3 regions of the Embleya sp. NPDC127516 genome follow, and region 3 is predicted to be linked to each of the others. Evidence: riboswitches for the same ligand, from Rfam matches in the RefSeq annotation. Region 3 holds a riboswitch; each other region holds the start of a gene.
The links. A riboswitch is a leader RNA that binds a small molecule or an ion and turns the genes downstream of it on or off. The one in region 3 is predicted to bind cobalamin.
Positions count from the first base shown of each region.

Region 1: it holds a riboswitch for cobalamin, as region 3 does, so the genes downstream of both, ACIRL2_RS22960 (ABC transporter substrate-binding protein) here and ACIRL2_RS24215 (cob(I)yrinic acid a,c-diamide adenosyltransferase) in region 3, are expected to answer to the same signal.
Region 2: it holds a riboswitch for cobalamin, as region 3 does, so the genes downstream of both, ACIRL2_RS36860 (CoA-acylating methylmalonate-semialdehyde dehydrogenase) here and ACIRL2_RS24215 (cob(I)yrinic acid a,c-diamide adenosyltransferase) in region 3, are expected to answer to the same signal.

Region 1 is NZ_JBIWJT010000011.1:242,067-251,548, reverse strand. It holds gene ACIRL2_RS22970 (ABC transporter ATP-binding protein) at 53-826, opposite strand; gene ACIRL2_RS22965 (FecCD family ABC transporter permease) at 823-1,977, opposite strand; gene ACIRL2_RS22960 (ABC transporter substrate-binding protein) at 1,974-2,990, opposite strand; cobalamin riboswitch at 3,112-3,350, opposite strand; gene ACIRL2_RS22955 (DeoR/GlpR family DNA-binding transcription regulator) at 3,565-4,368, opposite strand; gene galT (galactose-1-phosphate uridylyltransferase) at 4,504-5,610, shown strand; gene galE (UDP-glucose 4-epimerase GalE) at 5,616-6,581, shown strand; gene galK (galactokinase) at 6,578-7,687, shown strand; gene ACIRL2_RS22935 (LLM class flavin-dependent oxidoreductase) at 7,757-8,698, opposite strand; gene ACIRL2_RS22930 (pirin family protein) at 8,887-9,482, shown strand, end outside.
Region 2 is NZ_JBIWJT010000025.1:127,842-137,323, forward strand. It holds gene ACIRL2_RS36840 (enoyl-CoA hydratase) at 1-383, opposite strand, end outside; gene mmsB (3-hydroxyisobutyrate dehydrogenase) at 380-1,306, opposite strand; gene ACIRL2_RS36850 (enoyl-CoA hydratase/isomerase family protein) at 1,303-2,382, opposite strand; gene ACIRL2_RS36855 (acyl-CoA dehydrogenase family protein) at 2,379-3,521, opposite strand; gene ACIRL2_RS36860 (CoA-acylating methylmalonate-semialdehyde dehydrogenase) at 3,526-5,025, opposite strand; cobalamin riboswitch at 5,227-5,397, opposite strand; gene ACIRL2_RS36865 (hypothetical protein) at 5,598-6,434, opposite strand; gene ACIRL2_RS36870 (nuclear transport factor 2 family protein) at 6,702-7,079, shown strand; gene ACIRL2_RS36875 (DUF1330 domain-containing protein) at 7,282-7,617, shown strand; gene ACIRL2_RS36880 (hypothetical protein) at 7,638-7,982, opposite strand; gene ACIRL2_RS36885 (ArsR/SmtB family transcription factor) at 8,077-8,370, shown strand; gene ACIRL2_RS36890 (VOC family protein) at 8,367-8,753, shown strand; gene ACIRL2_RS36895 (SIP domain-containing protein) at 9,006-9,242, opposite strand; gene ACIRL2_RS36900 (hypothetical protein) at 9,256-9,482, shown strand, end outside.
Region 3 is NZ_JBIWJT010000012.1:168,029-177,510, forward strand. It holds gene ACIRL2_RS24185 (alpha/beta hydrolase) at 1-339, shown strand, start outside; tRNA gene ACIRL2_RS24190 (tRNA-Thr) at 421-497, shown strand; gene ACIRL2_RS24195 (FtsX-like permease family protein) at 635-3,181, opposite strand; gene ACIRL2_RS24200 (ABC transporter ATP-binding protein) at 3,181-4,014, opposite strand; gene ACIRL2_RS24205 (DUF5708 family protein) at 4,288-4,482, shown strand; gene ACIRL2_RS24210 (Ig-like domain-containing protein) at 4,685-5,230, opposite strand; cobalamin riboswitch at 5,856-5,982, shown strand; gene ACIRL2_RS24215 (cob(I)yrinic acid a,c-diamide adenosyltransferase) at 6,041-6,634, shown strand; gene ACIRL2_RS24220 ((2Fe-2S)-binding protein) at 6,610-7,425, shown strand; gene ACIRL2_RS24225 (hypothetical protein) at 7,794-8,768, shown strand; gene ACIRL2_RS24230 (phosphotransferase) at 8,857-9,482, opposite strand, start outside.

The sequences.
Region 1 (9,482 bases), on a different contig from region 3:
GCGAACGCACCGGGCACAGCCGCCCCGACCGCCCGTCTCGGCCCGGCTTCCCCTACAACACCACCACCAGCGGCGTCCCGGTCCGGGGGTGCGTCCGGATGTCCGTCTCGATCCGGTACACCCGCTCGATCGTCGGTGCCGTCAGCACCTGCGCCGGCGTGCCGGTCGCCACCTCCCGGCCGTTGGCCAACAGGCAGATCCGGTCGCAGAACATCGCCGCCAGGTTGAGGTCGTGCAGGGCGACCAGCACGCTCACGCCCAGCCGACGGACCAACCGCAGCAGTGCGAGCTGGTGGTGGATGTCGAGGTGGTTGGTCGGCTCGTCCAATACCAGCAGGCCCGGCTGCTGTACCAACGCCCGTGCCACCAGCGCCCGCTGCCGCTCACCGCCGGACAGCAGCGCGAACGCGCGCTCGGTCAGGTCGGCGAGTTCCAGCAGCTCCACCGCCGCCGCCACGATCGCCCGGTCGGTCGCGTCGTCCGGGTCGAGCAGGCCCTTGTGCGCGGAGCGGCCCATCGCGACCACGTCCCGCACGGTCAGCGGAAAGTCGGTGGGCATGTCCTGGAGTACGGTGCCGATCCGGCGTGCGGCCCAGCGCGCCGAGTGCGTCCACACGTCCTCGCCGTCCAGGAGTACCCGGCCCGAGGTCGGCCGGTTCACCCGGTACACGCTGCGCAGCAGGGTCGACTTGCCGCTGCCGTTGGGGCCGAGCAGACCGACCACCTCGCCGGGCTCGACGGTCAGCGACACCGCGTCGACCAGGGGCCGGCCGTTGATCGCGAAGGTGACGTCGTCCAGGACCAGGCGTGCCGCGGGCCCGGTCATCGTGCGCCCGCTTCCCGGCGCGCGTCCCGGCGCAGCAGCCAGACGAAGAACGGGCCGCCGACCAGCGAGGTCACGATGCCCACCGGCAACTCCTGCGGCGCGAGCACCGTACGCGCCACCAGGTCGGCGCAGATCGCGAACACCGCGCCGAGCAGCGCGGCCACCGGCAGCGCGCGCCGATGATCCGCGCCGACCAGCAATCGCACCACGTGCGGCAACATCAGGCCGACGAAGCCGATCACGCCGCTGACCGCGACGACGACCCCGGTGAGCACCGCCGCGAGCAGGAACATGCCCTGCCGAAAGCGCTGGACGTCCAGGCCGAGCGCGGCCGCGCTCTCCTCGCCGGCCAGGAGCAGGTTGAGGTTGCGCGCCTGGAGCAGCAGCACCACCAGGCCGATCGCGAGCGCGAGGGCGGGGACGAGCAGCAGGGTCCAGCGGGCCGAGCCGAAGCCGCCCAGCGTCCAGAACAGCACCTGGGCGGCGAGTTGCGGATCCGGTGAGGTCAGCACGAGCAGGCTGGTCAGCGAGGACAACACGGCGCTGACCGCGACGCCGGCCAGGACCAGTCGCACGGCGGTGACCCGGCCGCCGGAGCGGGCCACCGAGAAGACCACGAGCAGGGTGATCAGTCCGCCGGTGAACGCGGCCGCGTTCAGGGTGAGCGCGCCCAGCGAAAGGCCGCCGATCGACGCGACGCCCCAGCGCATCACCAGGACCGCTCCGGTGGCCGCGCCGGAGGAGACGCCGAGCACGTCCGGACCGGCCAGCGGGTTGCGCACGATCGCCTGGATCACCATGCCCACCACGGCCAGCGTCGCGCCGACGACGGCGGCGAGCAGCACCCTGGGCAACCGGGTGTCGGCGATGATCAGGTCGTGTGCGCGGCTCCACGACGGCCGCACCCACGCGTCTCCGCCGACGCGATGCGCGAGGATGCGCCACGTCTCCGACCAGGGCACCGACACCGACCCCACCAGCAGCCCCGCCGCGGCCGCCGCGAACAGCGCGACGAGGAGGCCGCCGACCACCAGCGGAAGGCGGACCCGGCCGCCCGGGACGACCGCCGCACGGCCGACCGGTGGTGTCGGCGGGCCCTCGCCGCGCAGGACCGCGACCCGTACCGCCACCGGGTCCCGATCGACCGTCACGGCCGGTCGGGGTGCAGTTGCCTGGCGAGTTCCTCGACCGCGTCCACCGAGCGCGGCCCGGGCTGCGCTACGGACAGCGAGATCACCGGGAAGGCGTTCGCGCGCAGCGCCGGTACGTCGGCGAGTACCGGAGTGGCCTTGAGGGTGGCGATCTTGGCGTCGACCGGCGGCGTCACGTAGTCGTAGATCAGCACCACGTCCGGCTTGCGTTCGGCCACCTGCTCCCAGGAGACCTTGGTCCAGCGCTCGTTCAGGTCGGCGAACACGTTGGTGCCACCGGCACGGGTGATGATCTCGTTGAGCATCGAGTTGCCGCCGGTGGTCTGCGCGGCGTCGGCGCCCGAGTTGTACACGAACACCTTGACCGGCGCGGCGCCGGCGAGCCGCGCGGTGACCGCGTCGAGCCGCTGCCGGAACGCGGCGGCGGAGCGCTCGGCGCGCTCGGGCACGCCGAAGATGCCGCCGATGGAGCGGAGTTCGCCGTAGAGCTGATCGAAGGTGACCGGCGCCTTGGCGCAGCCCTCGGGGTTGAGGTGGGTCTTGATGTTCAACTCGCCGAGCCGCGCCCGGGTGTGGCCGGACGACTCGGAGAAGCCGTCCGGGTAGCCCGAGTAGACGAAGTCGGGGGTGGCTTCGAGGAGTTTCTCCAGCGAGGGTTGCGCGTCGGCGAGCACCGGGATCCGCGCGTACGGCTCCTTGTACTTGTCGCCGATGGTCCGGCCCTTGAGGTAGGCGGTGCCCACCATCCGGTCGGCCAGGCCCAGTTCGAGCATCAGCTCGGTCGCGTTGGAGGTCAGCGTCGCGGCGCGCTGCGGCGGCCGGTCGTAGCTCGTGGTCACACCGCAGTTGTCGGTGTCCGCGTACGGCTTGTAGGCGGCGGGTGCGGGAGCGGCGGCCTTGTCGTCCCGCACGGCGCCGCCGCACGCGGTCGCGAACAGCGCGAGGGCGGCCACCGCCGCGGCCCACGAATATCGGTGTGCCGCCGGCATCCGCCCGGGTATCTGCGTACGCATCGTCGAAGCTCTCCCTTGCGAGTCCTCGTCGGGGGAACTCGGGAGGGAGTACGGCGGCGGACACCGCACGGCGCCGTCGTCCGACGGACCCGCCCGCGAGGTCCCGGAAGTCCGCGTGCGTGAGGCGTACGCGGGCGACGGCAGGTCTTCGGACTCGTGGGCGGGTCCCGGGAGCCACGGGTGTGGCCGGGATGCCTACCGGTCGTCGCTTCCCGGGACCCGTTCGACCGGGGCCCAGTGCGTGATGACGACTTTCGTTCCCACTTACCGCTGCGGGGCAGTTCCGGATTCGCACCGGATTCCCTCTTGCGACACCCGGAATCGGTCGAAGCCGGGTGAACCGTTCGCAAGGGCAGCCTAACCAGGGCGCCTCGACCGTCGAGCGAGGGGGCCGGGACGGGCGCGCCGAGGGTCGCGGCGGCCGAGTGAGGGGCCACGGCGGGAGGACCGGCTCGGGTCCGGGCAGGGTCCCGCGCTCGGGTACGTGCCCACCCTTACCCGCTTCGCGCCGTGCCCGCCTACTCCGCGCGCTCCGGTACATGCCCACCCCGCACCCGCTGCGCGCAGCGGCCGCCTACTCCGCGACCAGGATCTCCAGCCCCACGTCGCGCAGCGCGTCGAGCGCCTCCGCATCGGCCGCGCCGCTCGTGATCAGCAGGTCGATGTCCGCCAGCGGGCACACCTCGGCGAGTTCGACCCGGCCCAGCTTCGAGCCGTCCGCGACCACGACCCGGCGACCCGCGGCTCGCAACATCGCGCGTTTGGCCTCGGCCTCGGGCAGGTTCACATTGGTGATGCCCCCGGTGGGATGCACGCCGTTGCAACCGATGAAGACCGTGTCGGCGTGGATCCGCTCCAGAATGTGGTCGCCGAGCGGATTGATCAGCGAGTGCTGCAACGGCCGCAGCGTGCCGCCGGTGACCACGACCGAGAACCGCGGGATCGCCCGTTCCAGCTCCAGGGCGATGGTCAGCCCGTTGGTGAACACCACGAGGTCGCGCAGTTCCTCGCGGTCCACCAGCGCGCGGGCCACGAACGTGGTGGTCGTGCCCACGTCCAGCACCACGCTCTCGGACGGCGACACCAGTGCCGCGGCCGCCCGCCCGATCAGCGTCTTCGCCGGCGACGCCGAGGTCAACGCCTCCTCGAAGGACGGCTCCACCCGGGGGTCGCGGCCGGTGAACATCGCGCCGCCGCGGACCCGGCGCAGCCGGCCCTGCCGCTCCAACACCTCCAGGTCGGCCCGGACCGTCACCCGCGAGATGCCGAACGCCTCGGCCAGGTCGGTGACCTTGGCGAAACCCCGGTCCGCGATCGTCGCTGCCATCCGGGCGCGGCGGCCCTCGGCGGGCAGTCCGTCGGTGTCGTCGTCAGGCATGGGCAGCATCTTGCGGACACCTTTCGAAACTTGTCAAACCGCAGGTGACCCCCGGTCGATCCCGCCAAATGGCAAGCCTGCCGGCATCTTTCCTTTCTCATTGACAAGTTTTGGAAAGCTTCGCAAAATGAGCGCATGAAGAAGACGCAGGCCGTCATGGCCGACGGTCGCGAGATCGTCTACTACGACACCCGGGACGACGCGGTGCGCACCGCCGTCGACCACCGCGATCTCGCGCCCGTGGTCAGTGGCTCGGAGATGCGCTACGACCGACTGCTCGACGAATGGGTCATGGTCGCCTCGCACCGGCAGACCCGGACCCACCTGCCCGCCGCCGACGCGTGCCCGCTGTGCCCGTCCACGCCCGAGCGGGCCACCGAGGTCGCCGAGTCCGACTACGAGGTCGTCGTCTTCGAGAACCGCTTCCCGTCCATGTCCGGCTCCTCCGCGGCCGACGGCGGTCCGCCGGCGGGCCCGGAACCCGGCTGGGACCACGCCCCGTTCCCGCGCCGACCGTCCGGCGGACGGTGCGAGGTGGTGTGCTTCACCCCCGAGCACGACGCGTCCTTCAAGGACCTCACCCCCGAGCGCGCGCGCCTGGTCCTGGACGCGTGGACCGACCGCACCGCCGAGTTGTCCGCGCTGCCCGGCGTCGAGCAGGTGTACTGCTTCGAGAACCGCGGCCGGGAGATCGGCGTGACGCTGCCGCACTCGCACGGGCAGATCTACGCCTACCCGTTCGTCACCCCGCGCACGGCCGCGATGATCGCCACCACGACCGCGCACCGGCACCGCACCGGCCGCAACCTGTTCGACGACGTGCTGGCCGACGAGCGCGCGGACGGGTCGCGGATCGTGGCCGAGGGCGGGCACTGGACGGCGTTCGTGCCCGCCGCCGCGCGCTGGCCGTACGAGGTGCACCTGTACCCGAACCGCCGGGTGCCGGACCTGCTCGCGCTGGAGGAGGCCGCGCGCGCCGAGTTCGGCGCGATGTACCTGGACCTGCTGGGCCGCTTCGACCGGCTGTTCGACGGCGAGCCCGCGCCGTACATCTCCGCGTGGCAGCAGGCGCCGGTCCGCTCGGGGCGCCAGGACTTCGCGCTCCACCTGGAGCTTTTCTCGATTCGCCGGGCACCGGGCAAGTTGAAGTACCTTGCCGGGAGCGAATCGGGGATGGGTGTGTTCATCAGCGACGTGCCGCCGGAGACCGCGGCGGCACGACTGCGGGAGGTCGGCGAATGAAGCTCATGGTCACCGGCGGCGCGGGCTACGTGGGCAGCGTCGTCGCCGCCCACCTGGTCGCGGCCGGCCACGAGGTGGTGGTGCTCGACGACCTGTCCACGGGGCATCGGGACGCGGTCCCGGACAAGGCGCGACTCGTCGAGGGCCGGGTCCAGGACGCCGCCGAACATCTGGACGCCTCGTTCGACGCCGTGCTGCACTTCGCCGCGTCCTCCCTGGTGGGCGAGTCGGTCACCGACCCGGCCGAGTACTGGCACAACAACGTCGGCGGCTCGCTCGCGCTGCTGGACGCGCTGCGCACGCACGGCGTCACCCGCTTCGTGTTCTCCTCCACCGCGGCCGTGTACGGCGCCCCCGAGGTCTCGCCGATCACCGAGGACGCGCCGTGCGCGCCGACGAACCCGTACGGCGCCTCGAAACTGACGGTCGATCGCCTGATCACCTCGTACTGCGCCGCGTACGGCCTGCGCGCGGTGAGCCTGCGCTACTTCAACGTCGCGGGCGCCCACGGCCGGTACGGCGAGCGGCACGCGACCGAGACCCACCTGATCCCGCTCGCGCTCCAGGTGCCCAACGGCACGCGCGGCTCGGTCGCGCTGTACGGCACCGACTACCCGACGCCCGACGGCACGTGCGTACGCGACTACATCCACGTCGCCGATCTGGCCGACGCGCACCTGCTCGCGCTGGACGCCACCGAGGCGGGTGGCGCCGCGACCGGGCACCTGATCTGCAACCTCGGCACCGGCACCGGCTTCTCGGTCCGCGACGTGGTGGACGCGGTCCGCACCGTGACCGGATGCGCGGTGCCCGCGCACGAGGCGCCGCGCCGGGCGGGTGATCCGCCGGTCCTGGTCGCCGCCGCCGACCGGGCGCGCGACGTGCTCGGCTGGCGTCCCACCCGGACCTCGCTCGAGGACATCGTCGCGGACGCGTGGTCGTTCCTGCGGGACGGCGAGGCCGTGCGATGAGCGAGTTCCGTGTCGAGGGCGTCTGGGCGGCGCCGGGCCGGGTCAACGTGATCGGCGAACACACCGACTACAACAACGGGTTCGTGCTTCCGATCGCGATCCCGCACACCGCGCGCGCGGCGGTCGGGCGACGTACGGACGGCCGACTGCGGCTCGCGTCCGGCCATGCGGGCAGCGAATCGCTCGACATCGCGATCGAGGACCTGGCGCCCGGCGCACCGGCCGGCTGGGCCGCGTACCCGGCGGGCGTGTTGTGGGCACTGCGCGAGGCGGGACACGAGGTCGGCGGCGCCGACATCCGGATCGACAGCGACGTGCCGGTGGGCGCGGGGCTGTCCTCGTCGGCGGCGCTGTCCTGCGCGGTCGTGCTGGCGCTCGACGACCTGTACGAACTGGGCCTGGATCGCGTCGGGCTGGCCCGCATCGCGCAACGCGTGGAGACCGACTTCGTGGGCGTCCCGGTCGGGATGCTGGACCAGATGGCCTCGCTCGGCTGCGTCGCGGGCCACGCGTTCTTCCTCGACTGCCGCGATCTGACGGGCACTCATGTCCCGTTCGACTGCGAGGGGGTGGGGCTGCGTCTGCTGGTGATCGACACCCGGGCCCGACACGCGCTCGTGGACGGCGGGTACGCGGAACGGCGGGCCTCCTGCGAGGAGGCGGCAGGACTGCTCGGGGTGCCGTCGCTGCGCGAGGTGGCCGACCCGGACGCGGCCCTGGCGGCGCTGCCGGACGGGCCGCTGCGCCGTCGGGTGCGGCATATCCTCACCGAGAACGCGCGGGTGCTGCGGGTGGTCGAGGCACTGCGGGCCGGCGACGTGCGGGCGATCGGGCCCGAGTTGACCGCGTCGCACGTGTCGATGCGGGACGACTACACGATCTCCTGCCCCGAACTCGACACCGCCGTGGACACGGCGCTGGCCGCGGGCGCGCTCGGGGCGCGGTTGGTGGGCGGGGGCTTCGGCGGCTCGGCGATCGCACTGGTCGACGCGGATCGGTGCGCGGCGGTCGCGGACGCGGTGGAAAAGTCCTTCGCGACCCGGGGATTCACCGCTCCGCGCTTCTTCCAGGCGGTGCCGTCGGCGGGTGCGCACCGGGAATCCTGACCGCTCCCGGGCCCGCCCGGGAGCACGAGGGCGTCGACCCGGCTGCCGCTCCCGTCGTGTCGGCCGGGCTCACGTCACCTCGGCCGCGGCCGCGCGGAGCAGAGGCCGGACTTCGTGCGCGGTGCGGCGCATGACGGGCAGGAGCGCGGCCGGGGGCAGCCGGGCGGGCTGGGTGTGGCACAGGAGCTCGGTGGCGTGCGGATAGCCGGGGTCCGCCCGCAGGGACCGGGCCACGGTTTGCGGGGTACCCGTGTACATGTTGCCGATTGCCAGGTAGTCGGTCGGCGTGAAATCGACCGGGAAGCGGCCGGCGGCTCGGCCCCGGGTGATCCACGGGATCAGCCGCTCGGTCAGGACGGTCGAGGCGCCGGGGTGCACCGGACGGGAGAGGGCGACGCGGGTCGGGGTGTACCGGGCCAGGTGTTCCGCCGCCTCGCGGTCGCCCGGGAGCGGGCCGGCGGGGCCGCTCGAGCGGCGGCCGGAGAGGATGCCGAGGCCGCGTTCGACCGCCCACGCGATGCCTTCGGGACTGCCCGTGCCGAGCCATATCCGGTCGCGCAGGGTGGGTGCGGACGGGACCAGGTCGGCGCCGGTCAACAGGTCGAGCACGGTGTCCACGGTCTCCCGGAGCCGGGCGTGCCGAACCTGGTACGGGACGCCGAACGCTTCGAACGTCGCGGGGTCGGAGCCCGCCCCGAGGCCCAGTTCCAGCCGGCCGGCGCTGAGTGTGTCGAGCGCGGCGGCGTCCTCGGCGAGCCGGATCGGGTGCTCGGTCGGGGCCACCACGACGGCCGTACCGAGACGGATCCGGGTGGTGCGTTCGGCGATCGCGGCGAGCAGCACGAACGGGGAGGGCGCCGACGCGCCCTGCGCGCCCAGGTGGTGTTGCGCGACCCAGAACGAGTCGTAGCCGAACTCCTCTGCGGCGACCGCCAGTTCGATGGTCTCGCGATAGACCGCGCGGGCGTCGTCGCCGGCTCCGGCCACGTGGGTGAGGAAGCCGAGCCGCACGCGTGTCATCCTTCCGAGCCGCGAAACGCCCCGGTGGCATTCGCGGGATCGTCCGTTTTCCACCCATCCCAGGGCGATACCGATCCTAGGACGTGACTTCGCCGTCCTCGCCGCCGGCCCCGCCGGGTTCGTGCTCCCCACCCGCCGGGTCCGTGGGCCGACGTCCCGGTCCGCGTAGCGTTGGCGCCATGAGCAACCTCGATACCCAACCGACCCTGACCACGTGCGGTGGCCGGGCCGACGTCCCCGGCGCACCCGTCCACGAGTTGCTGAAGTCCCGCGAGGTGCCGCTGGGCGAGAGCCACATGGTCCGCCGGCTGCTGCCGAGCCTGGGCCGGCGGATGATCGGCGCGTGGTGCTTCGTGGACCACTACGGCCCGGACGACATCGCGGACGCGCCCGGCATGCAGGTCCCGCCGCACCCACACCTGGGGCTCCAGACGGTGAGCTGGTTGCGCGAGGGCAGCGTGCTGCACCGGGACAGCCTGGGCAGCCTGGCCACCGTGCGACCCGGCGAGCTGGGCCTGATGACCTCGGGCCGGGCCATCTCGCACTCCGAGGAGTCCCCGCGCGAACACGCCCGACTGCTGCACGGCGCGCAACTGTGGGTCGCGCTGCCGGACGCGCATCGGGGCGTGGACCCGCACTTCGAGCACCACACCGAGCTCCCGGTGGTCGCCGGCGGCGGACTGACCGCCACCGTGATCATGGGCACGCTGGACGGGTCCACCTCGCCGGGCACCACCTACAGCCCGCTGGTCGGCGCGGACCTGACCCTGGCGCC
Region 2 (9,482 bases), on a different contig from region 3:
AACACGGCGGTGTCGGCGGCGAGGAGGATGTCGCACAGCATGGCGAGTTCGCATCCGCCGCCGAGCGCGTAGCCGGAAACCGCGGCGATGGTGGGCTTGCGGACCTCGCCGAGTCGGTCCCACGCGGAGAACCAGTCGGCGAGGTAGACGTCCATGTAGTCGTTGGGCTGCATCTCCTTGATGTCGGCGCCGGCGGCGAACGCCTTGGCGGACCCGGTGATCACCAGACAGCCGATGTCGGGATCGCGGTCGAGCGTGGTCGCGGCGTCGACGACCTCGGCCATCACCTGGAGGTTCAGGGCGTTCAGGGCCTTCGGGCGGTTGAGGGTGATCACCGCGGTGCGGTCGTGCCGCTCCAGCAGGATGGTCTCGTAGTCGCTCATGTGGTGCGGTTTCCTTCGTTCGCGCCGGTGTCGGCGTGGTCTCTGATGGAGTGGATGACGGCGGAGAAGTCGCGCTCGGCGCCGCCGTTCTCGGCGAACGCCGTGTACACCTCGGCCGCGTGCAGCCCGAGCTCGGCGGACACCCCGCCGGCCCGGATCGCGTTCGCCGCCAGCCGCAGATCCTTGGCCATCAGGGCCGCGGCGAACCCGGGCCGGTAATCGTGGTCGGCCGGGCTGCCCGGAACCGGCCCGGGCACCGGGCAGTTCGTGGTCAGCGCCCAGCACTGACCGGACGCCGCGGAGGCCACGTCGAACAACGCCTGGTGGGAGAGCCCGAGTTGCTCGCCAAGCACGAACGCCTCGCTGACCGCGATCATCGTGACGCCCAGGATCAGGTTGTTGCAGATCTTCGCCGCCTGCCCGGCGCCGGGAGGGCCGCAGTGCACGACGCGGCGGCCCATCGCGGTCAACACCGGCTCGACCGCGGCGAAGTCCTCGTCGGCGGCGCCGACCATGAAGGTGAGCGTTCCGGCGACCGCGCCGACCACCCCACCGGACACCGGCGCGTCCAGCGACCGGCGTCCGGAGGCGCCCACCGCCTCGTGCGCGGCGTGTGCGTCCGCGACGTCGATGGTGGAGCAGTCGACGAACACCGCACCGGCGGGCGCCGCCGCCAACAAGCCGGCGGAACCCCGGTAGCAGGCCAACACGTGCGGCCCGCTCGGCAACATCGTGATCACCACATCCGCGTCCGCGACGGCCTCGGCGGGGGAGGCCGCGATGCGCACACCGCTCTCCCGCGCGCGCTCCAGCGCCTCCGGGACCAGGTCGTACCCGGTGACCCGGTGTCCGGCGGCGACCAGGTTGGCGGCCATGGGGCCGCCCATGTTGCCCAATCCCACGAATGCGATCGCGGTGCTCATCGGCAGGCCTCCTCGGTCGAGGGCGAGATCGCCAGGCCCAACTCGCGTGCGCCCAGCGGTTCGAAGAATGCGGCGACCTGCTCGGGCCGTACGGCTTCGAGCGTGTCGGGGGACCAGCGCGGCGCGCGATCCTTGTCGATCACCTGGGCACGGATGCCCTCGGCCAGGTCGGGCGTGCCCAGCGCCACCGTCGAGACCCGGTACTCCTGATCCAACACGGCCTCCAGGGAAGCGAGTTCGCGAGCCCGCCGGAGGCTCGCCAGGGTGACCTTGAGCGCGGTGGGCGACTTGGCCCGGATGTGCTCGGCGGCCTGCTTCGCGGCCTGCTCCCCATCGGCCTCGAGGCGTTCGAGGATCTCCTCGACGCTGTCGCTCGCATAGCACGCGTCGATCCACCCACGCCGCTCGACGAGTTCACCGCCCGGCGCCGGCTCGGCGAACCGCGCCACGACCTCGCCGCTGTCGCGGCCGGCCAGCGCCTCCAGGGCCGCGTCGAGCCGGTGCGAGGGGATGAAGTGGTCGGCGAGCCCGCAGGCGATCGCGTCGCCGGGGCCGATCGCCGAACCGGTGAGCGCCAGATGGGTGCCGCACTCGCCCGGCGCGCGGGCGAGCAGGTGGGTGCCGCCGACGTCGGGGACGAACCCGATGCCGGTCTCGGGCATGGCGATCGTCGAGCGTTCGGTGACGATCCGCAGGCCGCCGTGCGCGGACACACCGACACCGCCACCCATCACGATGCCGTCCATGACCGCGACATAGGTCTTGGGATAGCGGGCGATGTGGGCGTTGAGCCGGTACTCGTCGCGCCAGAAGTCCAGACTGCCGGTGCCGCCGCCGACGGCGTCGGCGTGGATGGCCCGGATGTCGCCACCCGCGCACAGCCCACGCTCGCCCGCGCCGGTGATCACCACCAGTCGCACGTCCTCGTCGTGCTCCCACGCGGTGAGCGCGGCGTCGATCCCGCGAACCATGGCGTGGGTGAGGGCGTTGAGCGCCCGGGGCCGGTTGAGCACGATCCGGCCCAGGCCCGCCTGACGGCGGGTCAGTACCGTCTCCTGCTCCGTCGTGGAGGTCATCGGGTCGCTCCGATCAGTCCGCGCGCGACGATCACGCGCATGATCTCGTTGGTTCCTTCGAGGATGCGGTGCACCCGCAGGTCGCGGACGATCTTCTCGATGCCGTAGTCCGCGAGGTAGCCGTAGCCGCCGTGCAGTTGCAGCGCGCGGTCGGCCACCGAGAAGGCGGTGTCGGTGGCGAACCGCTTGGCCATCGCGCACAGTTGCGGCGCGGCAGGATCGCCCTGGTCCAGGCAGGACGCCGCGTGCCGGACCAGCGTGCGCGCGGCCTCCAACTCGGTTGCCATGTCAGCGAGTTCGAAACGCAACGCCTGGGCGTCGATCAGCTTGGCGCCGAATGCCTCCCGATCGGTGAGGTGAGCCACGGCGGCGTCGAGGGCCGCCCCCGCGCCGCCCAGCGAGCAGGCGGCGATACCGATCCGGCCGCCGTTGAGGCCGCCCATCGCCATCCGGAAGCCGTCGCCCTCGGCGCCCAGCCGGTGGGAGACCGGCACACGCACGCCGTCCAGGACCACCTGGCGGGTGGGCTGGGCGTTCCAGCCCATCTTCAGCTCGTTCGCGCCGAAGGACAGCCCGGGTGAGTCGGCTTCCACGACGAACGCGGAGATCCCGTCGGCGCCGTCCCCGCCGGTCCGCGCCATCACCGCGTACACCGCCGAGGACCCGGCGCCGGAGATGAACTGTTTCACCCCGTGCAGGACATAGTGGTCCCCGTCGCGCACCGCGCGCGTGCGCAGTGCGGCGGCGTCGGACCCCGCGCCCGGTTCGGTCAGGCAGTAGCTGGCCAGACCGCGCATCGCGCACAGGTCCGGGAGCCACCTGTGGCGCTGCTCGGCGTTGCCGTGGCGGTCGATCATCCAGGCGACCATGTTGTGGATGGAGTAGTAGGCGGCGATGCTCGGGCAACCGCCGGCCAACGCCTCGTAGATCAGTGCGGCGTCCAGTCGGCTCAGACCCGAACCGCCCACGTCCTCACGGACGTTGATGCCGCCGAGACCGAGGTCGGCGCCCTTGCGCAGGACATCGACGGGGAAGTGCTTGGTGCGGTCCCACTCGATCGCGTGCGGGGCGAGGTGCTCGCGGGCGAAGTCCCGCGTCGTCTCGACGATCGCGAGCTGATCCTCGGTGAGGGTGCTCATCGGGTCAGCCCATCGTGGGGATGGTGAAACTCGCGGCCTCGCGTGCACCGGAGAACCAACGCGAGGTGATCGTCTTGGTCCGGGTGTAGAAGCGGATCGAGTCGGGTCCGTGCTGGTTGAGGTCGCCGAATCCGGACCGCTTCCACCCGCCGAACGTGTGGTAGGCCACCGGTACCGGGATCGGCACATTGACGCCGACCATGCCGGTGTTCACTCGGCGACCGAAGTCGCGGGCGGTGTCGCCGTCGCGGGTGAAGATCGCCACGCCGTTGCCGTACTCGTGCTCGCTCGCCAGTCGCAGCGCGTCCTCGTAGTCGGCCGCGCGCAGCACCGACAGGACCGGACCGAAGATCTCCTCGCGGTACACCCGCATCGAGGGCGTGACGTGATCGAACAGCGACGCGCCGACGAAGTAGCCGTCCTCGTGGCCGGGGACGCGCACGTCACGGCCGTCGACGAGCAGCTTCGCGCCCTCGCGCACGCCGATGTCCAGGTAGTCGTGCACCCGAGCGAGCGCGTCCCGACCCACCAACGGGCCGAAGTCGGCGTCGCGATCGTGGGAGGGGCCCACCCGCAGCGTGGCGATGCGCTCGACGAGCTTGGCCACCAGCGCGTCCGCGGTCTCCGCGCCGACCGGAACCGCGACGGAGATCGCCATGCAGCGCTCGCCCGCGGAGCCGTATCCGGCGCCGATCAGGGCCTCGACGACCTGGTCGAGGTCCGCGTCCGGCATCACGATCAGATGATTCTTGGCGCCGCCGAAGCACTGGGCGCGCTTGCCGCGCGCGGTGGCCGAGGTGTACACGTACTCGGCGATCGCGGTCGAGCCGACAAAGCCCAGCGCCTGGACGCGCGGGTCCTCCAGCAGTGTGTCGACGGACTCCTTGCCGCCGTTGACCACGTTCAGCACACCCGGCGGCAGTCCCGCCTCGAGGAAGAGCTCGGCCAGGCGCAGCGGTACCGAGGGGTCGCGTTCGGACGGCTTGAGGACGAACGCGTTGCCGCACGCGATGGCCGGGGCGATCTTCCACAGCGGGATCATCGCCGGGAAGTTGAACGGGGTGATGCCGGCGACCACACCGACCGGCTGGCGCAGCGAGTGCACGTCGATGCCGGTACCCGCGTTGTCGGTGAACTCGCCCTTGAGCAGGTGCGGGATGCCGACGGCGAACTCCACAACCTCCAGGCCGCGTTGCAGGTCACCGTGGGCGTCGGCGATGGTCTTGCCGTGCTCGGCCGACAACAGCTCGGCGAGCGAATCGCGTTCGGGCTCGACCAGTTGCAGGAATCGGGAGAGCACCCGGGCGCGCTTTTGCGGGTTCCAGGCGGCCCACGCCGGTTGTGCCTGCTCGGCGTCGGCGATCGCCGCCAGCGTGTCGGCGCGGTCGGCCAGCGGGACGCGCGCCTGCACGCGTCCGGTGTTGGGGTCGTACACGTCGCCGAACGCGCCGGACGCGCCTTGGACGTGCTTGCCGCCGATGAAGTGGGAAAGCTCGCGGACCATGAACGACCTGTCTCTCGTCAGGTGCGATCCGGAGGCGGGGCAATGACCCGACCACGGCAACCGCCGCTTCGGGGAGCGGAGTTGCCGAGGTCGGGTGGCACGTGAGGGTGGTCAGGCGAGCCCGACGACCTCGACGTTCGCAAGATCGTCCGGGGCGAGTGCGCAGACCGGCGTCATGCGTGTTTGCTCCATCCTCGTGGACAACACGGATATACCCGCGGCCGGTATCCTGACTTCCGGATCGACACACGCCGCCCGCCTTCCCGGCTTTCGCCAGTGGCGTGGTGCCTCGGCAGCGCACTCCCCGGTCACAGTGGCGGGACCGTGCCGGATTCACACCGACTTCCCTGCACCGCGGACCTTGTAGTTCAAGACGATATAGTCGGACGTCCTAGTAAGTCCAGCGCCGATCGAGCTTGATCGCGTGCGGGAGCGACGTGACGAGGTGGCGGTCCGGGCATCGCGAGGACGTCACCGCCGGAACGGGGGCGGCGGGTGCACGCGTGCGCACGTTCGACGTGTGGTGCCGGTGCCTTGCCGTGCCGGAGGGGGATCTGCGCCCGCCTGCGCGGCTATCGGATGTGCTTCGGCTCCGTGACGGCCGTGGTGGGTTCGAGCCGCACCGCCGCGGCGGCGCACGCCTCGACTCGGGCGCGGGCAAGTCCGATGGCCGGGTGGGCGTACGCCAGACGCTCCGCGTTCGCCAGTGCGGCGCGGGCGGCGTCCGGGTCGCCCGCGGCGGCCGAACAGATCGCAAGCAGACATTCGCACTCGGCGCCCATCCAGCGACTCCGTTGCCGTGCGGCGCGCCGACGCCATCGGCGAGCCCGCGCCGCCGCCCGCTCCACGCGCCCCTCGTACAGGTCCAAGGCGAACTCGGCCACGCAGCCCCTGCGGCGATGGGCCCGCCCGGAACCCGCCACGGCGGGGCGCAGTGTGGGCAACATCGCGGCCGCGTCCGCCGAACCCTGGACCAGCAGCATCGCGGAGAAGTCGGTGTGCGCGTGCGACATCATGCGGCCGAGCGCGTCGTCGCGAGGATGCGCCGCCGACCACCGGCGCACGACCTCCGCCCCCGCCGGGCCGTGTCCTCGCGCGAAGAGCACCATGCACTGGGACACGGCCCCGAGCGCCTGACCCACAGGCGTGTCGGGAAAGCCCTTGCTGTGCTCGTGCGCCCCCTCGACGTCACCACGACGCAGCGCGCGGATCACCTGCGCGTTCCGCTTCAGCGCGACCCGGTCCGCCTTGGAAGGCAACAGCGGCAACCCCACACCGGCTCGTTGGTGCATTCCCAGCCCCAGGAAGGCCAGGTAGCCCAAGAGCAGCCCCGCGACGATCCCCGAGGGACCTCGGACCAGCAGAAACGGGACCGCGAAGGAGGCCGCGAGGGATAGCGGCAAAATCACCCGAACAAGTATGCGCACGACGAGAGTATGGGGGTCACCGGGCGCGGACGACATGCGGTGCCGATGGTTTCCGGCAGACCTGTCCGCACGGACCGCCGCCCCATGGGGTGTCGCATACCGATGCAAGTACTGATGCGTGACTGATTCCGAGGCGCTCGATCGTCCGTAACGTCTTGACCTGCGGAAAGCAGGACTGGAACCGCGCAGGACAAAGCACTGGAACCCGTCGGGCACGCCCGGCGGAGCGACCCGGAAAGGACGGACGCCATGAGCGCCGCCATCGACTACACCGCCACCGTCGAGAACTACCTGGCCGGCTGGAACGAGCCGGACGCGGACAAGCGCCGCGCGCTGGTGGCGTCCGCGTTCACCGAGGACGCCACGTATACCGACCCGCTGGGTGCCGTGGTCGGGCACGACGGGATCACCGGCCTCATCGGCGTGGTCCAGGGCCAATTCGCCGGACTGGTGTTCACCCTCGGCGGCCCGGTGGACGGGCACCACGACGTCGTCCGGTTCCAGTGGCACCTCGGCCCCGAGGGCGCAGAGGCGCCGGTCGTCGGGTTCGACGTCGCGGTCCTGGATGCGACGGGCCGGATCAAGGCCGTACACGGCTTTCTCGACAAGGTCCCCGCCGGTCTGTGACGCACGGGCCGCCGCGGCCCGGACCGATCGACGCGCGCCCGCATACCGCGGGTCCGGGCGGCGCCCTTCCCTTCCCGGATCCGCGTCCCCCGAGGAACCCGAACGCACCTGCCGGACCGGCTGCCCGTCGGCCCGTCGCCCGGCAGCGACCCCGACGCAATGCCCCCACCGCTCGTGGAATCGACCCCCCGAAGGAGTAGCCATGCCCGCCTACATCATCGCCAACCTGCAGGACGCCGCCCCGCACCCCGAGATCGCCGACTACATCGAACAACTCCCCGGCACCTTCCGGCCCTACGGCGGCCGTTACCTCGTGCACGTCACGTCCCACGAGGTGCTGGAGGGCAGTTGGGCCGGGAGCGTCGTGATGATCGGCTTCCCCGGGGTCGCCGAGGCGCGGGCCTGGTGGGACTCGCCCGCGTACCGCAGGATCGCGCCACTGCGCTCGCGGCACATCAAGGGCGACATCATCCTGATCGAGGGCGTGCCGGAGGGGTACGACCCGAGCGGCGCCGTACAGGCCCTGCGCGCCGAGTAGCGCTCGGGTTCGGCTGGTGGTCAGCCCGTGCCCAGAGCGTCCGCCGCCCTGGTCAGGTCCGCGGCGATGTGGTCCCAGTCGGGTCCGTGCAGCCACAGGTTCTCGGCGGCCTCGCGCATCAGCGCCGGCTCGTCCGGGCGTTGCAGGAGCACGAGCCGGTAGGACAGGTTGCGGATCCAGACCGGCAGGCGGCCGTCGACCAGGTGCGGGGACAACTCGCGCAGCATGGCGAGGATCGAATCCGCGTCGGCGAAGGTCAACTCCTCGACGAAGTAGGACTCGCGGTGTTCGAGGTCGCACGGCGGCGTGGGTCGGTACTCGTCGCCGTAGAGGCAGCGTGCGTGCTCCGTCAGGCTGCTGTGCATGTCCCGGAGCCTACGACACCACGACAACCCTCGTGGTCCGATCGCGCCCCTCTCGATTTGATAGGCAAGTGGATACTTGCCTATGGTGGTGGGCATGACGGAGGACGTCTTCAAGGCCCTGGCCGACCCCACCCGTCGGCGCATCCTCGACGAGCTGGTGGAACGGGACGGCCAGACCCTGTTCGAGATATGCAGCCGGTTGGTGACCAAGCACGGTCTCGCCTTGTCCCGCCAGGCGGTCAGCCAGCACTTGGCCGTCCTCGAATCCGCGGGTCTTGTGCTTTCGCGGCGTCAGGGCCGCTACAAGTTCCACGAGCTGACCACCGAGCCCCTTGAGCGCATCGTGACCCGTTGGCTCAAGCCCGACGCATCCGGGAGCACGCCATGAGGATTCACCTTTCCAGCGTCTTCGTCGACGATCAGGAGAAGGCCCTGCGCTTCTATACGGACGTGCTGGGCTTCGTGAAGAAGGCCGAGGTCCCCCTCGGCGAGGTCCGGTGGTTGACCGTGGTCTCGCCGGAGGATCCCGACGGGACCGAACTGCTGCTGGAGCCGGACGGCCATCCCGCGGTGAAGCCGTACAAGTCGGCGCTGGTCGAGGACGGCATCCCGGCCGCGTCCTTCGCCGTGGCGGACGTGGACGCGGAGTTCCACCGGCTGAACGAACTCGGCGTGCGGTTCACCCAGAACCCGCTGAAGATGGGCCCGGTCACCACCGCGGTCTTCGACGACACCTGCGGCAACCTGATCCAGATCGTGCACAGCGCGTAGGAACCCCACGCAGGCACGGCCCCACCCACGCGCCCGCGCCGACCCGCCCGAACCACGCCGCTCGCGGCGTCGAGCGGCGAGGGCGCGATGAATCGGTGGAAGTACGAGTCGATCCGGTCCGGCTTCTCGGCTTTCGCCATCGGATTTGGGGCTACCGATCAACGCGCGCACGTTTTCGGGCGTCAGGCGCCGGTAGCGGTACTCGGTCGTGTCCGTGACCATCCTTCTCGTCTTGGGGAGGCTCGGTGGTTCTCAACTCGCCGCCGCGCGTCCTTCCTTCCGGTAGTCGGTGCAGGTGATGGCCGTCCGGGGAACACCGTGCTCCCGGACGAGCAGTCGCCGCGCCCCTTTGACCAGCCCGCTTTCGCCTGCGATCCAGGCGTACGGGGCGGCGGCGGGATGTCGGTGTCCGCCAGGGCCCGCAGAGCCCGTCGTCCCGGCGTCTCGTGCGCCGCCCGACCGTGGATCCAGCGCATATCCGGCCCTCAGCCTCGGCCACTACGTGCTGGGCCACACCATCGAGGAGCAGGCCCAGGCTCAGTTGTCCGCGGACGGGATCTGGAAGGACCGGAAGGATGCCTTGGTGGTGGGGCGGCCGGACTCCGAGTACGCGCGCACTGCGCTGACGTCGGCGTTCGATGCGGACCCGGCCGAACGCTTCGCCTACGGTGTGCGGCTGATTCTCGACGGCGTCCGCCGCGAACTCCCCGACGCACCGCCTCGGCCGGT
Region 3 (9,482 bases):
GACCTGCCCGGCTACCTCGCCGACTCCCCGACCTTCGGCCGCAACCTCGCCTGGGCGGGCCTGACCTGCGCCTCCTGGCCGGTCCCGCCGACCGGCAAGCCACACCCGATCAAGGCCGAGGGCGCCGCCCCGATCCTGGTGGTGGGCACTACCCGCGACCCGGCCACCCCGTACGTGTGGTCCCAATCCCTGGCCGCCCAACTGGCCTCCGGCAACCTGCTGACCTACGACGGCGACGGCCACACCGCCTTCGGTCGAGGCAGCAACTGCGTCGACCGCACGGTCGTCGACTACCTCACCCAGGGCACCGTCCCCACCAAGCCCAAGACCTGCCGCTGACCCCCGACAAACGCGCGTGTGGACCACCCCGACGGGTGTGTACACTCATTCCCTGTCGCCACCTTCAAGGTGGGCGGACAAGCCGCCTTAGCTCAGTCGGCTAGAGCGACGCACTCGTAATGCGTAGGTCAAGGGTTCGACTCCCTTAGGCGGCTCCATCACAAAGGCCCGGGTCACTTCATGGTGACCTGGGCCTTTGTCATGTTCGGAGGTGGCTCGCGGTGGCGGGGTCGTCGCGTCGATGGGGCTGCCCGGGTGGTGGTGGGAGCCGGCTTCCGAACGCGCCCTCGCTCCGTCAGGCCTGGGCCGCCGTGACCGGGTTCGTGCGCAGGGCGTTCCAGGTGGGCAGGAGGGTGGCCGCGAAGGTGAGTGTGGCCGCTGTGGCGACCACGGTCGCGTAGATGGTGATCGGGCCGGTGGGGAGCCAGGAGTCGGTGAGCGAGAGGCTGTAGGGGATCACCGCCGCGGCCGCCGCGGCCGTGCCCAGGATCACGCCGATCAGCGTGGTGAGCGTGGCCTCGACCGCGGCCATGTGCATGATCTGGCCGCGGGTCGCGCCGTTCAGGCGTTGCAGGCCGAACTCGCGGCGCCGGTTGTGCGTGGCCAGGATCAGCGAGTTGATCAGGGCCAGCGTGGTGTAGAGGGTCAGCATGCCGATGATCAGGTAGTTGGCCCAGGCCTGGGTCTTGGACTCCTCGGCGTGCGTCTCCAGCAGCGCGTCCCGGGAGGCGGCCCGAACGCCCGGATGCTCCTTGGCCCATGCCCCGAGCGAGGCGACCAGCCGGTCGGGGTCGGTGCCCTCGGCCGCGCGCACCAGGATCTGCGCGGGCAGCCCGTTCGTGGTGTGCGGCGCGAGCAGGGACACCGGCAGCAGCAGCGAGTCGTAGCCCGGCCGGCTCTCGAACAGCGCGACCACGCGCACGTCCACCGAAGCGCCGTCGCCCAGCCGCACGCGGACCGTGTCACCGAGCCCGCGATGGATCGACCGGGCCAGACCCCGAGGGATCGCCACGGTATTGCCGCGCAACTCGGACAACGACCCGGAGGTGGCCGTCACAGCCGTGGCGGAAAGGCCGAACTCGGCATCCACACCCTGGAGTTGCAGGCCGTGCCGACCGTCCGGCGCGGTCCGCGGCTGCTCGATGAAGCCTTCGCTCGCGGCGTACGCGCTCGCGCTCGCGACGCCCGGAATGCCCCGTACCCGCTCGGCCAGAGCCGGGTCGAGACCGCCGCCCGCACCGGTCAGCACGGCGTCGGCGCGCAGGCTTTCCGTGTACACCCGCTCGGCGTGCGTGGTCGTGGTGGTCTGCAGGTACAACTGGCCGGTGCTGATCGCCACCGCGAGCATGATCGGCGTCACCACGGCGGCCGTCCGCACCGAGGTGATCCGTGAGCCGAGCATCGCGATCCGGCCGGACTCGCCGGTCAGCGCGCCGAGCGGAAGGGACAACACCCAGGTGAGCAGCTTGGTCAGGCCGGGGGCGAGCAGGGCCAGGCCGATCGCGGCGCAGATCACCGCCGGGCCCGCCGTACTCCCGGCGATCGGGCCCTCCAGGACGAGCACGGTGACCAGGCCCAGCGCGGTGGCGCCGGCCAGCGCGATCAGCGCGAGCACGAATCGGAACCAGTTGAACCAGCGCTGCTGGAGCGCGGATTCGGCGAGCGCCTCGGTCGGCTTCGCGGTCACCGTGCGCCGCGCGCCGATGAAGCCGCCGACCAGTGCGGTCAGCAGCACCGCGCCCGCCGCCGCGACCGCCGGGATCCAGCCCTGCTCGAACCGCACCGTCTCGGCGACCATGCCGGACGCCACCAGTCGGTCGAAGAGCACCCGACCGGCGGCGGGTCCGGTGAACCATGCGACGCCCGCCGCGAGCACGGTCACCAGGAACGTCTCGCCGAGCAACATCCTGCGCAGCTGACGCGGTGTCGCGCCGATCGCGCGCATCAACGCGAACTCGCGGCGGCGCTGCTGTACGGACAGCCCGATCGTGCCGGCCACCACGAACACCGCGACCGCGACGGCCAGCCCGCCGAAGACGCCCGCCAGCGAGATCAGGTCGGACTTGTCCGCCAAAATCTCGGGGTACTCGACCGCGCCGCGATCGTCGCCGGCGAGGATTCTGGCCCGGTCCTCGTTCAACGCGCCGGCGACCCGCTTGCGCAGCGCGCCGAGATCGGCGCCCGGGTCGGCCACGATCGCGATGTCGGCGATGGTGCCGGCGGGTGCCGCGAGCCGCTCGGCCTCGGCCGCCGCGAAGAACATGGTGGCCCGCGGGACGGTACGCGCCGGCTGCGCGATGCCGGTGACCCGGTACGCGGCCGAGCCGCCGTGTGCGGCGATCTCGACCCGATCGCCCACGGCGACGCCCGCGCGGCGCGCGAGCGCGGCATCCAGGACCACCTCGTCCGGCCCGATCGGCGCGGCCCCTCGGGTGAGCGCGTACGGCGTCAGCGCCGCCGACTCCCAGGCGTGCCCCTGTGCCTTGCGACTGCCGCCGGCGCCGGTCAGCGCGGTCTCGAAGGTGCGTTCGCCGACCGCCGCGCGCACACCCTCCAGGCCCCGCACCCGATCCACGAGCCGCGCGTCCAACGGCACCCGCTCGGCCAGGGCGAAGTCCCGCTCCCGGTCCCCGGATCCGTCGCGTGGGCCGGTGAAGGTGGGATCACCGATCACCAACAGCGAGGCTTGGGCCAGGCGTTGCGGTGGCGCGTTGTTGCGTACGCCGGTCTCGAGCAGCCCGCCGCAGGCCATCACCACGGTCGCGCCGAGGCACAGCGCGACGAAGGTGGCGACGAAGCCACCGGCCCGGAAGCGCAACGTGCGCAGTGCGAGCCCCCACATCAGCGGATCCCGCCGAACGTCGGCCGCCCACCCGGGAGCGGGGCTTTCGCGAACGCGCCCAGGTGGGTCATGCGTTCGGCGATCGCGTCCACGGTCGGCGCGTCCAGCCGGTCGGCGATCCGGCCGTCGGCGAGGAAGACCACGTGGTCGGCGAAGGATGCGGCGATCGGATCGTGCGTGACCATCACGATGGTCTGGCCGTCGGTTCGCACGGACTCCCGAAGCAGACCCAGCACCTCGGCCGCCGTCCGGGTGTCCAACGCCCCCGTCGGCTCGTCCGCGAACAGCACGGCGGGGCGCACGGCCAGCGCGCGGGCGATCGCCACTCGTTGTTGCCGGCCGCCGGACAACTCGTGCGGCCGGTGCCGGGCGCGGTCGGTCAGGCCGACGCGCGCGATCACCTCGGGGATCCGCCGATGGTCGGCGCGCTTGGCCGCGAACCGCAGCGGCAGCGTGATGTTCTGCTCCACCGTGAGGGTGGGCAGCAGGTTGAACGCCTGGAAGACGAAACCGATCCGCTCCCGACGGAGCCTGGTCAGCGCGTTCTCGTTCAGCTCGGCGAGGTCTCGGCCGGCCACCGCGACCGTGCCCGACGTGGGTCGGTCCAGGCCGGCCGCGCAGTGCAGGAAGGTGCTCTTGCCGGAGCCGGACGGACCCATCACGGCGGTGAACGACCCGTGTTCGAAGGCGAGGGTGACCCCGTCGAGGGCGGCGACCTGGGCCGAGCCCTTGCCGTACACCTTGCGCACCGCGTCGAGCCGGACGGCCGGTGCCCCGGCACCCTCCCGCTCGTCCCCGATCGTGTGTCGTGGCCGTGTCGGTCGCCCGCTCACGTTCGTCCCTCCGCCGTTCCGGCCGCTCCCCGTTCACGGCACCGGATCCACGCTAGGAGCGTGCAACGGGCGTGCCCATGGGGCTGGCCGCCCTCCGGGGGTGGGGCCCGCCCCCATTCCCGGAGGCCCCGACGAACCCACCGGCCGCGGCGAACCCGGACAGGGCCTAGGCCGAAGTGTGTACGCCGGTTCGTTCCCGCGGAGGGCGTGCCGGGCCGGGGCCCGGACCTAGCCTCATAGCCGTACCCGCAGGTCGAGTGGAGGAGGAAGACCGTGGCGAAGGCACGCGGCTCGTTGACGGCCGGCCTGTTGAGCGCGGTGGTGGGCGGAGCCCTGAAGCTGTTCGCGGACGACGTGGACACACCGGTGGTCGCGCTCGGGAAGATCGGTGTCGTGTTGCTGATCGTCGGCATCGCCGAGCTGCTGTACGGGCTCTACCAGCTCACCCAGGAGGCCCGGAAGGGCTGACCGGGGCGACACCGGCCGGACCGAGGAGGCCCGGAGGGGCCGATCGGGGTGACGAGCCTGGGAAGGGCCATCAGACCGAAGAACCCCGGAGCAGCCGATCGGGGGAAGAGCCCCGGAAGGGCGATCAGGCCGAAGAACCCCGGAACAGCCGCCGATCCGGGCACGGAACCCCGAACGGCCGATCGAAGCGACCCGGGCCCGCTCAGCCGGGCCGCCGCCGGCCCGGCCGCCGGTGGGCGACGAAGGCCAGGACACCCGCCCCGAGCAGGGCCGAGCCGAGGAAGGCCACGAGCAGCGACCCGCCGCCCGGATCGATCCCGGCGCGCGGACGCGCCGCCGACGCGGCGGAGGGCGCGCGGAGTTCGTCGACGCCGCGATGGACGCCGAGCTTGCCCGCCCGGGTCTCGACCGGCCGGCCGGACGCTCCGGGGCCGGCCGCCACGTCGATCCGCACGCTCGCGGTGGCCTCGCGGCCGAGCCGGTCGACGATCGTGTAGCGAAAGTTGTCGCGTCCGGTGAAGCCCGGCCCCGGCGTGTACCGCAGCACCGAATTCGCGTCGCCCCGCTCGTCCGGCTGGAGCACCAGGCCGTGTTCGGGATTGGTGTACGACAGCACGACCAGCCCTTCGCCGGAGTCGCCGGCCAGGACCGGGACGTCCACCGACTGCCCGGCGCGAGTGCCCACCCGATCGGCGACGGCACGCGGGACGGGTGGCAGGTTCGGCTCGGGCTGGTCCCTGGACCGCACCCGGTCGCCGGACCCGACGGGGCGCCCGGCGCCGGCGCTCAACAGCGATGCGGATGGGGTGGGGCCTGCCGTCCCCGCGCCGAGGGGTCCGGCGGGCGGGGCGGTATGTCCCGACCCGGCGTCGAAGTCCGCAGCGGAAGGAGTCGGCCGCGCCGAGCCGGCATCGAAGAGCGGTACGGAGGAGGTGAGATGCATCCCCTCGGGACCGAACCACCCCGCGCAGGCGGCTGGATGCCCCGACCCGGCTCCGAACAGCGACACACAACACGCCAGGAGCACGCCCGCTCGACGTACCCGACCCACCCGACGCGTCGGACCGGCTGGTTCAGGTGTTCCGGACACCGTGGACACGCATACCTCCGGCACTGATTTCCCGGCACGGCCGGATCGCGGATCGACTCACCGGCACCCTCCGGTGCCCGTCGGCACCCTTCGGCGCCGATACCGCCGGGCCGACGCCGGCCGAGGGAGCCGCTCTCGGAATCCGATCCTGGGCTTTACCCGCGCCGGTCCGGGGCTCGGCGCGCGGACCGGCGGCAAGCTTCACCCGCACGCGTGGTCCGGATCCGACGGTGGACCGGGCCCGTCGCGCGTGTCATGGTGGGAGGCGCAAGGCGACGGCGGTACGAGGAAGCCGGTGTGAATCCGGCGCGGTCCCGCCACTGTGATCGGGGAGCGACTCCCGAACCGGCCACGGCCCCGAGACGGGTCGGAAGGCCGGGAGGAGCGATGATCCGAGAGCCAGGAGACTCACGTCGTCGCCACCTCACCAACCGGGGCGGATTTCCCCGAGAGAGGCCGGTGCCGACCATGTCCTTGGTTTTGAGCCGGATCTACACCCGTACCGGCGATGCCGGCACGACCGCGCTGGGCGACAACTCCCGTACGCGCAAGACCGATCCGAGGTTGGCGGCGTACGCCGACACGGACGAGACCAACGCGGCGATCGGGGTCGTGCTCGCGCTCGGCGACCCGCAACCGCAGACGCGCGCGGTACTGGCGCAACTGCAGCACGACCTGTTCGACGTCGGCGCCGACCTGTGCGCGCCGATCGCCGTGGGGGACACCCGGCTGCGGATCACCGAGGCGGACGTGGCCCGGCTGGAGGAGCACTGCGACGCGTTCAACGCGGAACTGGCCGCGCTGCGTTCCTTCGTACTGCCCGGCGGCAGCCCGGCCGCGGCCCTGCTGCACGTGGCCCGCACCTCGGCCCGACGTGCCGAGCGCTCGACCTGGGCGCTGATCGAGGCGGACGAGCGGGCGACGGCAGGCGGTGCCGCGACCGTCAACCCGCTCACCGCGCGCTACCTCAACCGGTTGTCCGACCTGCTGTTCGTCCTCGCCCGGCGGGCCAACGCCGACGGTGCGGGTGATGTGTTGTGGCGTCCGGGCGACAGCCGCTGACCGGCGGGCGGTCGCGGTCCCACGGCGGCGGGCCGCTGCGCCGGCTCGCCGACGTGGGGCCCTACTTCGAGCTGCGGACCGGACCGATCACCGACGGCGCGGGCTTTCGGCCGTTGGCCGAGCTGTACGACCCGGCCGCGCCCGCCGCGTGGGCGGCCCGGGTGGAGCACGTACGGGCCCGGCTGCGGACCGAGGAACCGCGTGTCGCCGCGTCGATCCTGTATCTGGGCGTGGCCTCGCGGCTGTGGTCGGTGGCACTGGGTGCGGCGGTGCTCGGCCGGGTGGTGCCCGACCTGGATCCGGCCCGGACGTACTGGCGCTTCCCGGACGCCGGGCCGGTCGAGTTGTGGGCGCCCGATCCGGAGCCGGCGCCGGTGCCGGACGATCGCTCGGGGATCGAGCAGCTGCACGACGCGGTGCTGGTCGGGCATCTGGTGCCGCTCGCCGGGGCGACCCGAGCGGTGGTGCCGGTCGCCGAGCGGCTGCTGTGGGGCAACGCCGCGTCGGCCCTGGTCGGCGCGGCCCGCGTGTTGCACCGGCACCTGGCTCCGACCGAGCCGGAACTCGTCGCGACCACACGCGTGTTCGCCGACGGCCTGTTGGCCGCAGGCCGGTTGCGTGGAACCGGCCTGCACGGTGCGCTCGGCGCGTTCCGCCGCACCACGTGCTGCCTGTACTACCGGATCCCCGGGGGCGGTACGTGCGGCGACTGTGTCTTCCACGACAAGCCGCCGCGGCCGACCCGGACCCGGATCGGGTCGTCGGCATCGGGTCGGGGGAACGCGGGCTGAGCACCGTCGGCCTGCCCGTTCGGTTCGCTCGGGGCACCGGGAACCGTGTGTCGGGTCCCGCGCGGAGCGGCCGATCGGGTGAATCGGTCGGACACGCCGAGCCGCGCATCCGGGTGACATTCCCGGATCCTCGGCCCGGTTGTTTCTAGCCTCGGCCACGAGACACCGAATCCGGCATCGACGAATGCGAACGCCGGGGCCGTGTCCTCGGTCCTGCCGGGTCTGCGCCCCCGGCAGGATCGGGGAGACGGCCCCGGCCGTCGAAGGCCCGCCGAGGACGAATGACCGGGCGCCCCCGGGGCAGGCGCCAGGCGCGGTCCTCGGCGGTGACGCGAGGACATCGAGACCGTGAAGAGGAGTACGCACCGATGAGTACCCCAGGCCGAGACTCCGGCGGCAGGTCCGCGTCGCGCGATCCCGACGAGGTCGCCGCGTTCCCGACCGTCCTTCCCCCCGCCGTCGAATCACCCACGCAGAGCGCACTCCCGCAGCAGGAGCCGACGCTGAGCCGCAAACGTGAGCAATTGGATCACGCGGTGGAGGAGTTGACCCAGGCCGAGCCGCCCGAGACGGTGCACCGCAAGGTGGGTGAGGCCGCGGAGCAGGTCGGCCGAGGAAGCGACCGTGCCGCGGGGCGGGCCCGACGCCGGGCCGAACGGCTCGAAGCGGCGGCCGGCGAAGCCGTCGAACAGGCCGCGGGCACCGTCCGCGACCGGGCCGGGGAGGCCAAGGACGCCGCCCGTGACCGGGCCGGGCAAGCGAAGGACGCCGCGCGGGAGGGGGCCGGGCAGGCCAGGAAGGCCGCCCGCGATCGGGCCGAGCAGGCCAAGGACGCCGTCCAGGACCGAACCGAGCACGCCAAGGACGCCGCGCGGCAGCGGGTCGAGCAGGCCAAGGAGACGGCCCGACACAAGACCGCGAAGGCCAAGGAGGCGGTCGGCCACCGCGCCGAAGAGCTCATCGAAGCGGCCGGACACCGCGCCGAGCAGGCCAAGGAAGCCGTCGAGCACCGGGCCGGAGAGCTCAAGGAAGCGGCCGGACACCGCGCCGAGGAACTCAAGCAATCGGCCGGACACCGCGCCGAGGAGCTCAAGGACGCGGCCGTGCACAAGGCCGGTCAGGCCCGCGAGCTGGCCGGTGACCGGGTCGGACACGCCAAGGACCGCACCGTCGAGGTCGGACACACCGCCGGCAACCAAATCTTCGACCACACCCCGGACCCGCTCCGGCACGCGACCCTCACCGGCTCGGCGGAGATCCGCCGGCGCCCGGTGCCGGCCGCCGCCGCCGCGGTCGCGACCGTGCTCGTCCTGATCTGGGCGATCCGCAGGTCGCGCCGCTGAATCGACCGCACCGACCGCCCGGCCGCACCCGCCGCCCCGGCCGCCCCGACCCTCGGGCCGGTGCGCCGGGCGCGGCAGGGAACCCGGATCAACGGCCCACCGCGTCCTCGGTCCACTTCCGCAACATCCGCCGGGTCGCCGCGTCCGCACCGGGTCCGTACTTCGCGGGCGCCGTCGCCGCGATCGCGATCCGCACGTCCGCCTCGGCCCGTTCCGCGCCCCGCGCGTACTCGGCCGGCAGCGTGGCGTCCAGGGTCGCGGCCAGCTCGGGATCGGCCGCGTGCGCCAGGATCAACCCGGTCAGGTCCTCACCCGGCAGCCCATAGCCCGCGTGCGACCAGTCGAGCAGTACGACGTCCTCGTCGCGCGCGATCAGGTCCACCGGCCGCAGGTTCAGATGGCAAGGCACGTACGGCAGTTCGAGGGTCCGGGCGGCCAGTGGTCCGACCGGCGGCGGGCGCTCGAACAGCCAGGAGGGCCCGGCCGGTCGGGGGACGGCCTGCGCGGCGCCGAGTCGCCGGGCGAAATCGGCCCACCGGGTGACGTTCCACGTGGTTCCGGACCGCCCGCGCACGAAGTCCAGCCACAGCGCGACCGACCCGTCCTCGCGCGGATCCGCGCGCAGTCGCCGAGGCGCGGTCAGCCCGAAGTCGGCGTAGACGCTGTGCGCGAAGCCGCTCTCGTACGCCTCGACCTCCCGGGCCCAGTAGCGCG